Regions from separate parts of the Streptomyces sp. NPDC015144 genome, predicted to be linked through region 1. Evidence: riboswitches for the same ligand, from Rfam matches in the RefSeq annotation. Region 1 holds a riboswitch; the other holds the start of a gene.

Region 1 (4,645 bases):
CGGTACGGTCGCCGGGCGCGCCGACGAACTCTGCCGGTTCGCGGTGCTGTTCGGCGACCCGCAGCTCGCCCTGACCGCGGTGCAGCGGGTGCTCGACGTCACCGCGGAGGAGGTCCAGGCGGTCGCCAAGGCCCGGCTGCGCCCCGACAACAGGGCGGTGCTGGTCTACGAGCCGGTCGAGGCGGCCGAGTCCGCGGACAGCGACGACACCGACGCGCAGGAAGGAGCCGGCAAGTGACCGACGCGGCGACTGGAGTTTCGATGCAGTACCACCCGCAGCCGGCCCCGGGCGTCGCCCGCCCCTGGGCCTTCCCCGCGCCGGAGCGGGGCGCCCTGCCCAACGGTCTCACGGTGCTCCGCTGCCACCGCCCCGGCCAGCAGGTCGTGGCGGTCGAGATCTTCCTCGACGCCCCGCTGGAGGCCGAGCCCGAGGGGCTCGACGGCGTGGCCACGATCATGTCGCGGGCGCTGTCCGAGGGCACCGACAAGCGCACCGCGGAGGAGTTCGCGGCCGAGCTGGAGCGCTGCGGCGCCACGCTCGACGCGCACGCCGACCACCCCGGTGTCCGGGTCTCCCTGGAGGTCCCGGCCTCCCGGCTGGCCAAGGCGCTCGGGCTGGTCGCCGAGGCGCTGCGGGCGCCCGCCTTCGCCGACAGCGAGATCGAGCGGCTGGTGCGCAACCGGCTCGACGAGATCCCGCACGAGCAGGCCAACCCGGCCCGCCGCGCCGCCAAGCAGCTCTCCAAGGAGCTCTTCCCGGCCGAGGCGCGGATGTCGCGCCCGCGCCAGGGCACCGAGGAGACGGTGGAGCGGATCGACGCGGCGGCCGTCCGGGCCTTCTTCGACGCCCACGTCCGGCCGTCCACCGCGACCGCCGTGGTCGTCGGCGACCTGACCGGCATTGACCTGGACGCCCTGCTCGCCGACACCCTCGGCGACTGGTCGGGCGAGGCCGCCGCGCCCCGCCCGGTGCCGCCGATCACCGCCGACGACACCGGCCGGGTGGTGATCGTCGACCGTCCGGGCGCGGTCCAGACCCAGCTGCTGATCGGCCGGATCGGTGCCGACCGCCACGACAGCGTGTGGCCGGCCCAGGTGCTCGGCACCTACTGCCTCGGCGGCACGCTCACCTCCCGCCTCGACCGGGTGCTGCGCGAGGAGAAGGGCTACACGTACGGAGTGCGGGCCTTCGCCCAGGTGCTGCGCTCGACCGCTGCGGACTCCGCCTCGGGCGCCACCGGCGCCGCGATGCTGGCCATCAGCGGTTCGGTGGACACGGAATCCACCGAGCCGGCGCTCAAGGACCTGTGGACGGTCCTGCGGACCCTGGCCGCCGAGGGCCTCACCGACGAGGAGCGCGAGACGGCGGTGCAGAACCTGGTGGGTGTCGCGCCGCTGAAGTTCGAGATGGCGGCCTCCGTCGCGGGCACCCTCGCCGACCAGGTCGAGCAGCATCTGCCGGACGACTACCAGGCGCAGCTGTACGCCCGCCTCGCGGAGACCGGCACGGTCGAGGCGACCGCGGCGGTCGTCAACGCCTTCCCGGTCGACCGGCTGGTCACCGTCCTGGTCGGTGACGCGGCGCGGATCGAGGAGCCCGTCCGGGCCCTGGGCATCGGCGAGGTGTCGGTCGTCACCGGCTGACCCGCCGGCTTCTCGGCCCTTCCCGGCTCTCCCCTGCCACGGACCGGTACGGGGCAGGGGAGAACCGGTGGACAGCAGGGCATGGGTGCGGATCCCGCAAGCAAGATGTGCGGGATCCGCACCTTTTGTCCGTTCCGTGGTGAGGTTGCCCGTCTGCCCTGTGGGATGCGCTACAAAATGGCCTGTCCGTTTGGTGGATGTAAGTGCCCCCGTTTAGCGTCGGCTCGACTGTTCGTCACTCGTATGCCGCATCAGGGGCGTACCGGACAGTCATCGCCGAGTCCCCGTCCGGCGCGAGCCCGGGGAGCCGGGGACCCATGTAGTCCCTGGGGTGAATCGGACGCCTGAGCCCCGAGAGGCCGGGGTGTCCGTAGGAGACCTTCCTGCTCCGAACCCGTCAGCTAACCCGGTAGGCGAGAAGGAAGGAAAGGACCAGCCACTTCATGGCGTTCACCCGTGCCACGGGGAAGCATCGTGCCCCGAGCCGACTGACGCGCAGGGGCGCGAAGGCCGTCGGCGTCGCGACCCTCGCCACCACCGGTGTCATCGGCGGTCTGGCCGCCCCGGCCGTCGCCGCGGAGTCGGAGTCCGCCGCTGTCGAGGACACCGGCCTCACCCAGGTCCTCACCATCGAGAAGACCCTTGCCGAGCGGATCGGCGCCCAGGCCGACGCACAGGCGAGCCAGGCCGTCGCCACGGCGAAGGCCAAGGCCGAGGCGCACAAGAAGGCTGAGGCGCGCAAGAAGGCCGAAGCCAAGAAGAAGGCCGAGGCGAGGGCGGCGGCGGCGGAGCGCGCCGCCGAGTCCCGCGCCGGTACGGCCCGCGTCGCCCGGTCCGCCGAGCGCACGGTGCCGGGAGCCTTCCGTCTCCCGGTCGCCGGTTCGTACGTCACCACCGGCTACAAGTCCGGCGGCTCGCTCTGGTCCTCCGGCAGCCACTCGGGCGTCGACTTCCACGCCGCCTCCGGCAGCTCCGTCGTCGCCGTCGGCGCCGGTACGGTCGTCGAGGCCGGCTGGGGCGGCGCGTACGGCAACAACATCGTGCTCCGGATGACGGACGGCACGTACACGCAGTACGGCCACCTCTCCTCGATCGGGGTGTCGGTCGGCCAGAGCGTCGCCGCCGGCCAGCAGATCGCCCTCTCCGGCTCCACCGGCAACTCCACCGGCCCGCACCTCCACTTCGAAGCCCGCACGACGCCGTCGTACGGCTCCGACCTGGACCCGGTCGCGTATCTGCGCGCCCACGGCGCCGCCCTCTGACGGACGCTCCACCGAAGGCCCCGGACCCGCGCGTCCGGGGCCTTCGGCATGCCTGCCGCACGGTGCGGGTGACCCCTCGCCCACGCGACCGCTCCCCGACGTCACCGCTCTCCGATGCGACCGGTCCGCGGCCGGAAGATATTCATCGATTCCCGCCCGGCATCGGAAATGCCGCCGCATTGCAATAGAGTCACGGAACAGGTGTTGGGCGGCCGCGTTTCGCGGGCATTGAGGCGGAGGTTCGGGCATGCGCATTCCCGCGCATTCGGTAAGCACAGCGATTCGTGACGACATCGTCTCCGGAGTCTTCGCGCGCGGCAGCCGGCTCACGGAGGAGGTGCTGGCCCGCCGGTACGGGGTGTCCCGCGTCCCGGTCCGCGAAGCGCTGCGCACCCTGGAGTCCGAGGGCTTCGTGGTCTCCCGCAGGCACGCGGGCGCCTGCGTCGCCGAGCCCACCGACCTGGAGGCGGCCGACCTGCTGGAGGTCCGGACGCTGCTGGAGCCGCTGGGTGCCGCCCGCGCGGCGCGCCGTCGCACCGAGGCCCACCTCAAGGTGTTGCGCGGCCTGGTCCGCCTCGGCCACGACCGGGCGCTGCGCGGCGAGGGCGAGGACCTGCGCCCACTGGGCGGCTGGTTCCACGAGACGCTGGCGCAGGCGTCCGGCAGCCCCGGCCTGATCGCCCTGCTCGGCCAGTTGCGGCACAAGATCGCCTGGATGTACGTGGTCGAGCCCCCGGACCGGCCGGTGGACTCCTGGGCCGAGCGCGGGGCCATCGTGGACGCGGTGGCGCGCGGCGACGCGGACCGGGCCAGGGCGCTGGCTGCCCATCACGCGGAGCGGACCGCCGCCGCGCACCGGCTGCGGCCCCGCCCGCCCGGCCCGCGCGCGGGAAACCCGGTGAGGGGGCCGCAACATCCCGTAAACAGTGCGGGTGTCCGCACTTAACAAGCGCACCGTAGAAAGAGAGGTGCTCCGGTCCGGCCGGGATATTTCCCCGGCAGGCGGGGAGGGATTTTCCCGTGGTCGAAGGTGGAATTCATCCGCTGGTGGAAGGGGAGGAATCCCCGCTATCCCTTTCCTTTCCGGCGGAATTAGTCGCGGCATGAAAAAGCCGCGGCTCCGGTTCACGGTGCCGCGGCTCTCTCGGAGAGGGTGCCTCAGACGGTCTCCGGGAGCTCCTCGAGTCCCTCGGCGACCAGCTTCGCCAGACGGTCCAGAGCGGCCTCGGAGTCGTCCGCCTCGGAAGCGAGCACGATCTCCTCGCCGCCCTGCGCGCCGAGCCCGAGCACCGCGAGCATGGACGCGGCGTTCACCGGGGAACCGTCGGCCTTGGCGATCGTCACGGGGACGCCGGAGGCCGTGGCGGCACGGACGAAGATGGAAGCGGGGCGGGCGTGCAGGCCCTCGGCCCAACCGACGTTGACGCGGCGCTCAGCCATGGTTCTGCCCTTCAGGAATCACTAGTTGTCTAGACCATTCTCGCACGTGGTGCGCGGTGCTCCGGCCGAGCCCCGGGACGCCCGACGACGTGCGTGGTGCCCCTTGATCGGCTCTCCCAGACTGCCCCGGCCCCGGTACGTACGCGACCGCTGGCGGAGTCGTACGCTTTGCCCATGGAGCCCGCCCCGGAGCAGAGCCCGCCGCATGCCTATCCCGCCCACTGGGAGGCGGACGTGGTGCTCCGCGACGGTGGCACCGCGCGGATCAGGCCCATCACCACGGACGACGCCGAGCGGCT
Region 2 (4,645 bases), on a different contig from region 1:
GGGATCAGGAAGTTCACCGGCACCGAGTCCGGGTCCAGCTCACGCAGCGAGAAGACGACGTCCACCAGATCGGCGTCGCTCTCTCCCATGCCCGCGATCAGCCCGGAACACGCCGAGAGCCCGGCGGACTGGGCCTGACGCACCGTCGCCACCCGGTCCGCGTAGGTGTGGGTGGTGGTGATGTCCCCGTACGTCGCCTCGGACGTGTTGAGGTTGTGGTTGTACGCGTCGGCGCCGGCCGACCGCAGCCGCTCGGCCTGGCCGTCGGAGAGCAGACCCAGGCAGGCGCACACCTCGACGCCCTCGTTCTGCTCCTTGATCGCCTCGATGGTCTCCGAGACCCGGTCGACGTCGCGGTCCGTGGGACCGCGGCCGCTCGCTACCAGGCACACCCGCTTGGCCCCGCCCGCCACTCCGGCCGCGGCGACCTTCGACGCCTCGTCCGGCTTCAGCCAGGTGTACTTGAGGATCCCGGCCTTGGAGCCGAGCCGCTGCGAGCAGTACGAGCAGTCCTCGGGGCACAGCCCCGACTTGAGGTTGACCAGGTAGTTGAGTTTCACGCGCCGCCCGAACCACTGACGGCGTACCTTCCCGGCCGCGGCCACCACTTCGAGCAGATCGTCGTCCGAGGTCGCCAGCACGGCGAGGGCTTCTTCACGGGTCGGCAGCTCACGCCGCAGGCCCTTGTCCACCAGTGTGGTCAGGAGGTCCATGGCGAAGATCCTGTCCTACCGGCGTCCCGCAGCCAAGGAGGAACCGGACAACAGTGCCTGTCGAGGGTGTGTGTATTGCCACACCATGACCGGCGGTTCCCACGGTTAGGGTCTGTGAGCTGCCTACAAAAGGGACCGCTCATGCCCTTCGACCCGTTCGGCTGGATCGACGCCGAGGCACGCCGTCGTGCCGATGCCGGACTCGTCCGTGTCCTCCGCCCCCGGCCCGCCGCCTCCGGGCTCCTGGACCTCGCGAGCAACGACTACCTGGGGCTGGCCAGACACCCCGACGTCACGGCGGCCGCGGCGGCCGCCGCACACGAATGGGGCGCGGGTGCGACCGGTTCACGGCTGGTCACCGGCTCCACCGCGCTCCACGCCGAACTCGAACGGGAACTGGCCGAGTTCTGCGGCTTCGAGGCGGCCCTGGTGCTGTCGTCCGGCTACGCGGCCAACCTCGCCGCCGTCACGGCGCTCACCGGACACGGCTCGCTGATCGTCTCCGACGCGGGCAACCATGCCTCGATCGTGGACGGCTGCCGGCTCTCCCGCGCCCGGACCGCCGTCGTCCCGCACGCCGACCCCGAGGCCGTACGCAAGGCCCTGCGGACACGGGACGGGCGGGCGCTCGCCGTCACGGACTCCGTCTTCTCGGTCGACGGCGACGCGGCCCCGCTGGCCGAACTGGCCGAGGTCTGCCGCGCGGAGGACGCCGCCCTGCTCGTCGACGACGCACACGGCCTGGGCGTGCTCGGGCCCGGCGGCCGGGGGGCGCCGGCCGCCGCCTCGCTCGCGGGCACCGCCGGGACCGTGACCACCCTCACCCTCTCCAAATCCCTGGGCAGCCAGGGCGGGGCCGTCCTCGGACCGGCCCGTGTCATCGAACACCTCGTCAACACGGGCCGGACGTTCATCTTCGACACCGGTCTCGCACCGGCCGCGGCGGGCGCCGCCCTGGCGAGCCTGCGGCTGCTGCGCCGCGAACCGGAACGGCCCGGCCGGGCCCGCGCGGTGGCCGCCACGCTCCACGAACGGCTGACCGGGGCCGGGCTGACCGCCGTACGCCCCGACGCGGCCGTGGTGTCGGTGCGCGCCCCCTCCGCGGACGCGGCGGTGCGCTGGGCGGCCGACTGCCGCGCCGCCGGGGTCGCCGTCGGCTGCTTCAGGCCCCCGTCGGTGCCGGACGGGGTGTCCCGGCTCCGGCTGACCGCGCGCGCCGACCTGACCGAGGAGGAGATCGCCACTGCTGTGTCGACCGTCCTGCGCACCGCGCCCGCCGGCTGACCGCACTCGCCCCGTACGTGTCCGTCGGCCGGGGTGCGACGGCGTGCCGCGCGGTCCGGTGAGGACCGCGCGGCCCCTCCCTTCCGTCGGGCCGGACGGGCCGGAGCCGATCAGGGAGGGGGCCGCGCCGGACGGTCCGGCGCCGAACGCGATACGCGGCCGCGACCGCGTGGCGGGCCGGCCGGGGCTCAGCCGACCCGGCCGTAGTAGACGCTCCTGCTCCAGATCTTCTCCAGCCTCACCACGGCGCCGGCCTTCGGGGAGTGCCAGATCCGGTTCTCCCCGGCGTAGATCCCGACGTGGTAGACGCTGCGGCCGGAGTGGAAGAAGACCAGGTCGCCCCGGCGCCGGTCCGAGGACCGGACGTGCTTGGCCCGGTTGTACTGCTGCTGGGCCGTGCGGGGGAGCGTCCTGCCCGCCTTCTTGAACGCGTAGAGCGTCAGGCCCGAGCAGTCGAAGCGGTGGGGGCCCGCGGCGCCCCAGCGGTACGGTGAGCCCTTCTTCGACGCCGCGATGTCGAGCGCCTTCATCGATACGGTCGCGGCCTGGGCCTCCGTAGGGGCGCCCGGCGCGAACATGGTGCCGCCGACGGCGGCGAGAGTGAGGACCGAGGCCGTGCCGGCCCGGGCGAGCAAGGACGGGACATGAACCTGCGCAGACATGCGCAACCCTTCGTCAGCCGCCTGTGAAGGGTGACCTGTCGGGTTCGGGCCTGCGAAGTCGCCCGGCCGCGTGGTGCGGCTTCACCCCGAGGGTCGTCCGGTGTGCCCGGGCCGACCCGTTGTGCTCGGGTCCTCCACTCCTGCCGATCCACTTTCGTCGACCAGGCATCCGGACGGCGGCAGGACTCGGCGTCCACCCGGACCGCCCCGCCGCGGTGGCGGGGGCTTGTCGTCCCAGGGATCTTGACCCACGGGCCGGTGGATTTCCGAGCTGAAAAACGGATATGTGAGGCTCCTCACGGCTGATCCATTCGGGTGGACATCTGTCCTTCCGGACCGTCGCCGGATGATCGGACCGGCGCGGTACCAGCGGCGGAAGCGCTGGTTCCAGCCGTGGTCCACGCGAAACGCGCAAGTCGAGCGGTCTCTTGCGCAGGGGACTTCCTACGCCGAACGAGCGAGGAAATCCGATCACCGTGTCGGGTGTGTCGCCCCCCTGGACGGGGTGCGGGCCGAGGGCGGTGCGGTGGGCCGCGCCGCCCACGGCGGAGCGTACGCTCCGGTCAACCGGTGGGAGCCGGTGGCACGGTGACGCGCCCGGCGCGGCGCTCGCCGTCCAGGACGCGCAGCGCCCGGGCGAGTGTCGCGGCGTGGATGTGTGCCTCCCCACGCTCGTGCATCAGCGTCAGGGCGTCCCGTAGTGCGACCGCGTGCGAGGCCAGCGCCTGTGCGGCGCGCAGGGCGCCGTAGGTGTCGCTGCCCCGGGCCGGGTTGATCCGCCCGACCTGGTCGACGACATCGAGGTAACGGTCGATGAACTCCCCCTCGGCCCTGGTCAGCGCGGGAAGCGGCCGGGGCTCCGGCGGTCGCATCGGGCGGTCACCGCGCGCCGTGCGGTGCGCGGACGGCGTTCCGGTTCTCCAGGACATGGTCCACCAGGCCGTACGCCCGGGCCCCGGCCGCGTCGAGGATCAGATCGCGCTCGATGTCCTCGGCGATCCGCCCGGCGTCCTGCCCGGTGTGCCGGGCCAGCAGGTCGACGAGGAGCGCGTGCAGCCGTTCCATCTCCCGTGCCTCGATGGCCAGGTCGGACGGCTGACCCCGCATCGGCTCGGGAAGTTCGGGTTGGCGCACGAGCACCCGGGCGCCGGGCAGCGCGTGCCGACGGCCGGGCGTTCCGGCGGCGAGCAGTACGGAGGCGCAGGGGCCGGCCTGGCCGAGGCAGAAGGTCTCCACCTCGCAGTTCACGTACCGCATCGTGTCGTAGATCGCGGACATGGCCTCGAACGAGCCGCCGGGGGAGTTGATGTAGAGCGAGAGGGGCCGGTCGGGGGCCGCGTGCTCCAGATACATGAACTGCGCGATCAGGTCCGAGGCGGCGGCGTCGTCGACCGGGGTGCCGAGGAAGACGATCCGCTCGGCGAGCAGCTTGGAGTACGGATCGAAGGTGCGGACACCGTCCGCCGTGCGCTCGGTGAACTCGGGCAGTACATGGCGGGCTGCGGGGCGGAACGGCATGGCGACGCCTCTCTTCCGGAACGGTACGGGCCGGGCCCTGGGCGGGCTTCCGTGAAAAATGTACAGGACGTACAGAAAGAGGAGGGGGTATTCGGCCATCGATCTGGCCCGCCCGCCGACCGGTTCCACGAGGTGGCCGAGGCGCGCGGGAACGCCGTGAACCCGCCGAACGGGCAGGCGTGGAGAGGCGATCCGGCCGTTGCGTGGGCTTCCGGTCCTGGCCGGAAAACCCCGGGCGAGGGGCGTCGACCGGCCGGGAGGGCCGGTCAACGCCCCTGGTGCCTCACGGAGATGTGCGGTCGCACGGCCGGGGCCGTCGCCGTGGTCGGCCGCCAGTCACTCCCGGCGGCGATGGGCTGCGCGCCAGGGGCGCAGTGCCCTGGGCGGCATGCCGAAGGACAGGGTGCCGGTGAGTCGGTGGGCGAAAACAGGGGACGGGGGCGAAGGGGTGGGCGGGGCGACGGCGAT

The links. A riboswitch is a leader RNA that binds a small molecule or an ion and turns the genes downstream of it on or off. The one in region 1 is predicted to bind cyclic di-AMP.
Region 2: it holds a riboswitch for cyclic di-AMP, as region 1 does, so the genes downstream of both, ACF08W_RS18990 (C40 family peptidase) here and ACF08W_RS28435 (M23 family metallopeptidase) in region 1, are expected to answer to the same signal.

The regions. Positions count from the first base shown of each region.
Region 1 is NZ_JBIBUU010000020.1:107,588-112,232, forward strand. It holds gene ACF08W_RS28425 (M16 family metallopeptidase) at 1-238, shown strand, start outside; gene ACF08W_RS28430 (pitrilysin family protein) at 262-1,644, shown strand; cyclic di-AMP (ydaO/yuaA leader) riboswitch at 1,909-2,074, shown strand; gene ACF08W_RS28435 (M23 family metallopeptidase) at 2,088-2,906, shown strand; gene ACF08W_RS28440 (GntR family transcriptional regulator) at 3,154-3,852, shown strand; gene ACF08W_RS28445 (HPr family phosphocarrier protein) at 4,065-4,346, opposite strand; gene ACF08W_RS28450 (GNAT family N-acetyltransferase) at 4,521-4,645, shown strand, end outside.
Region 2 is NZ_JBIBUU010000010.1:130,324-134,968, reverse strand. It holds gene bioB (biotin synthase BioB) at 1-713, opposite strand, end outside; gene ACF08W_RS18995 (8-amino-7-oxononanoate synthase) at 855-1,997, shown strand; gene ACF08W_RS18990 (C40 family peptidase) at 2,186-2,659, opposite strand; cyclic di-AMP (ydaO/yuaA leader) riboswitch at 2,663-2,829, opposite strand; gene ACF08W_RS18985 (hypothetical protein) at 3,223-3,531, opposite strand; gene ACF08W_RS18980 (ATP-dependent Clp protease proteolytic subunit) at 3,539-4,177, opposite strand.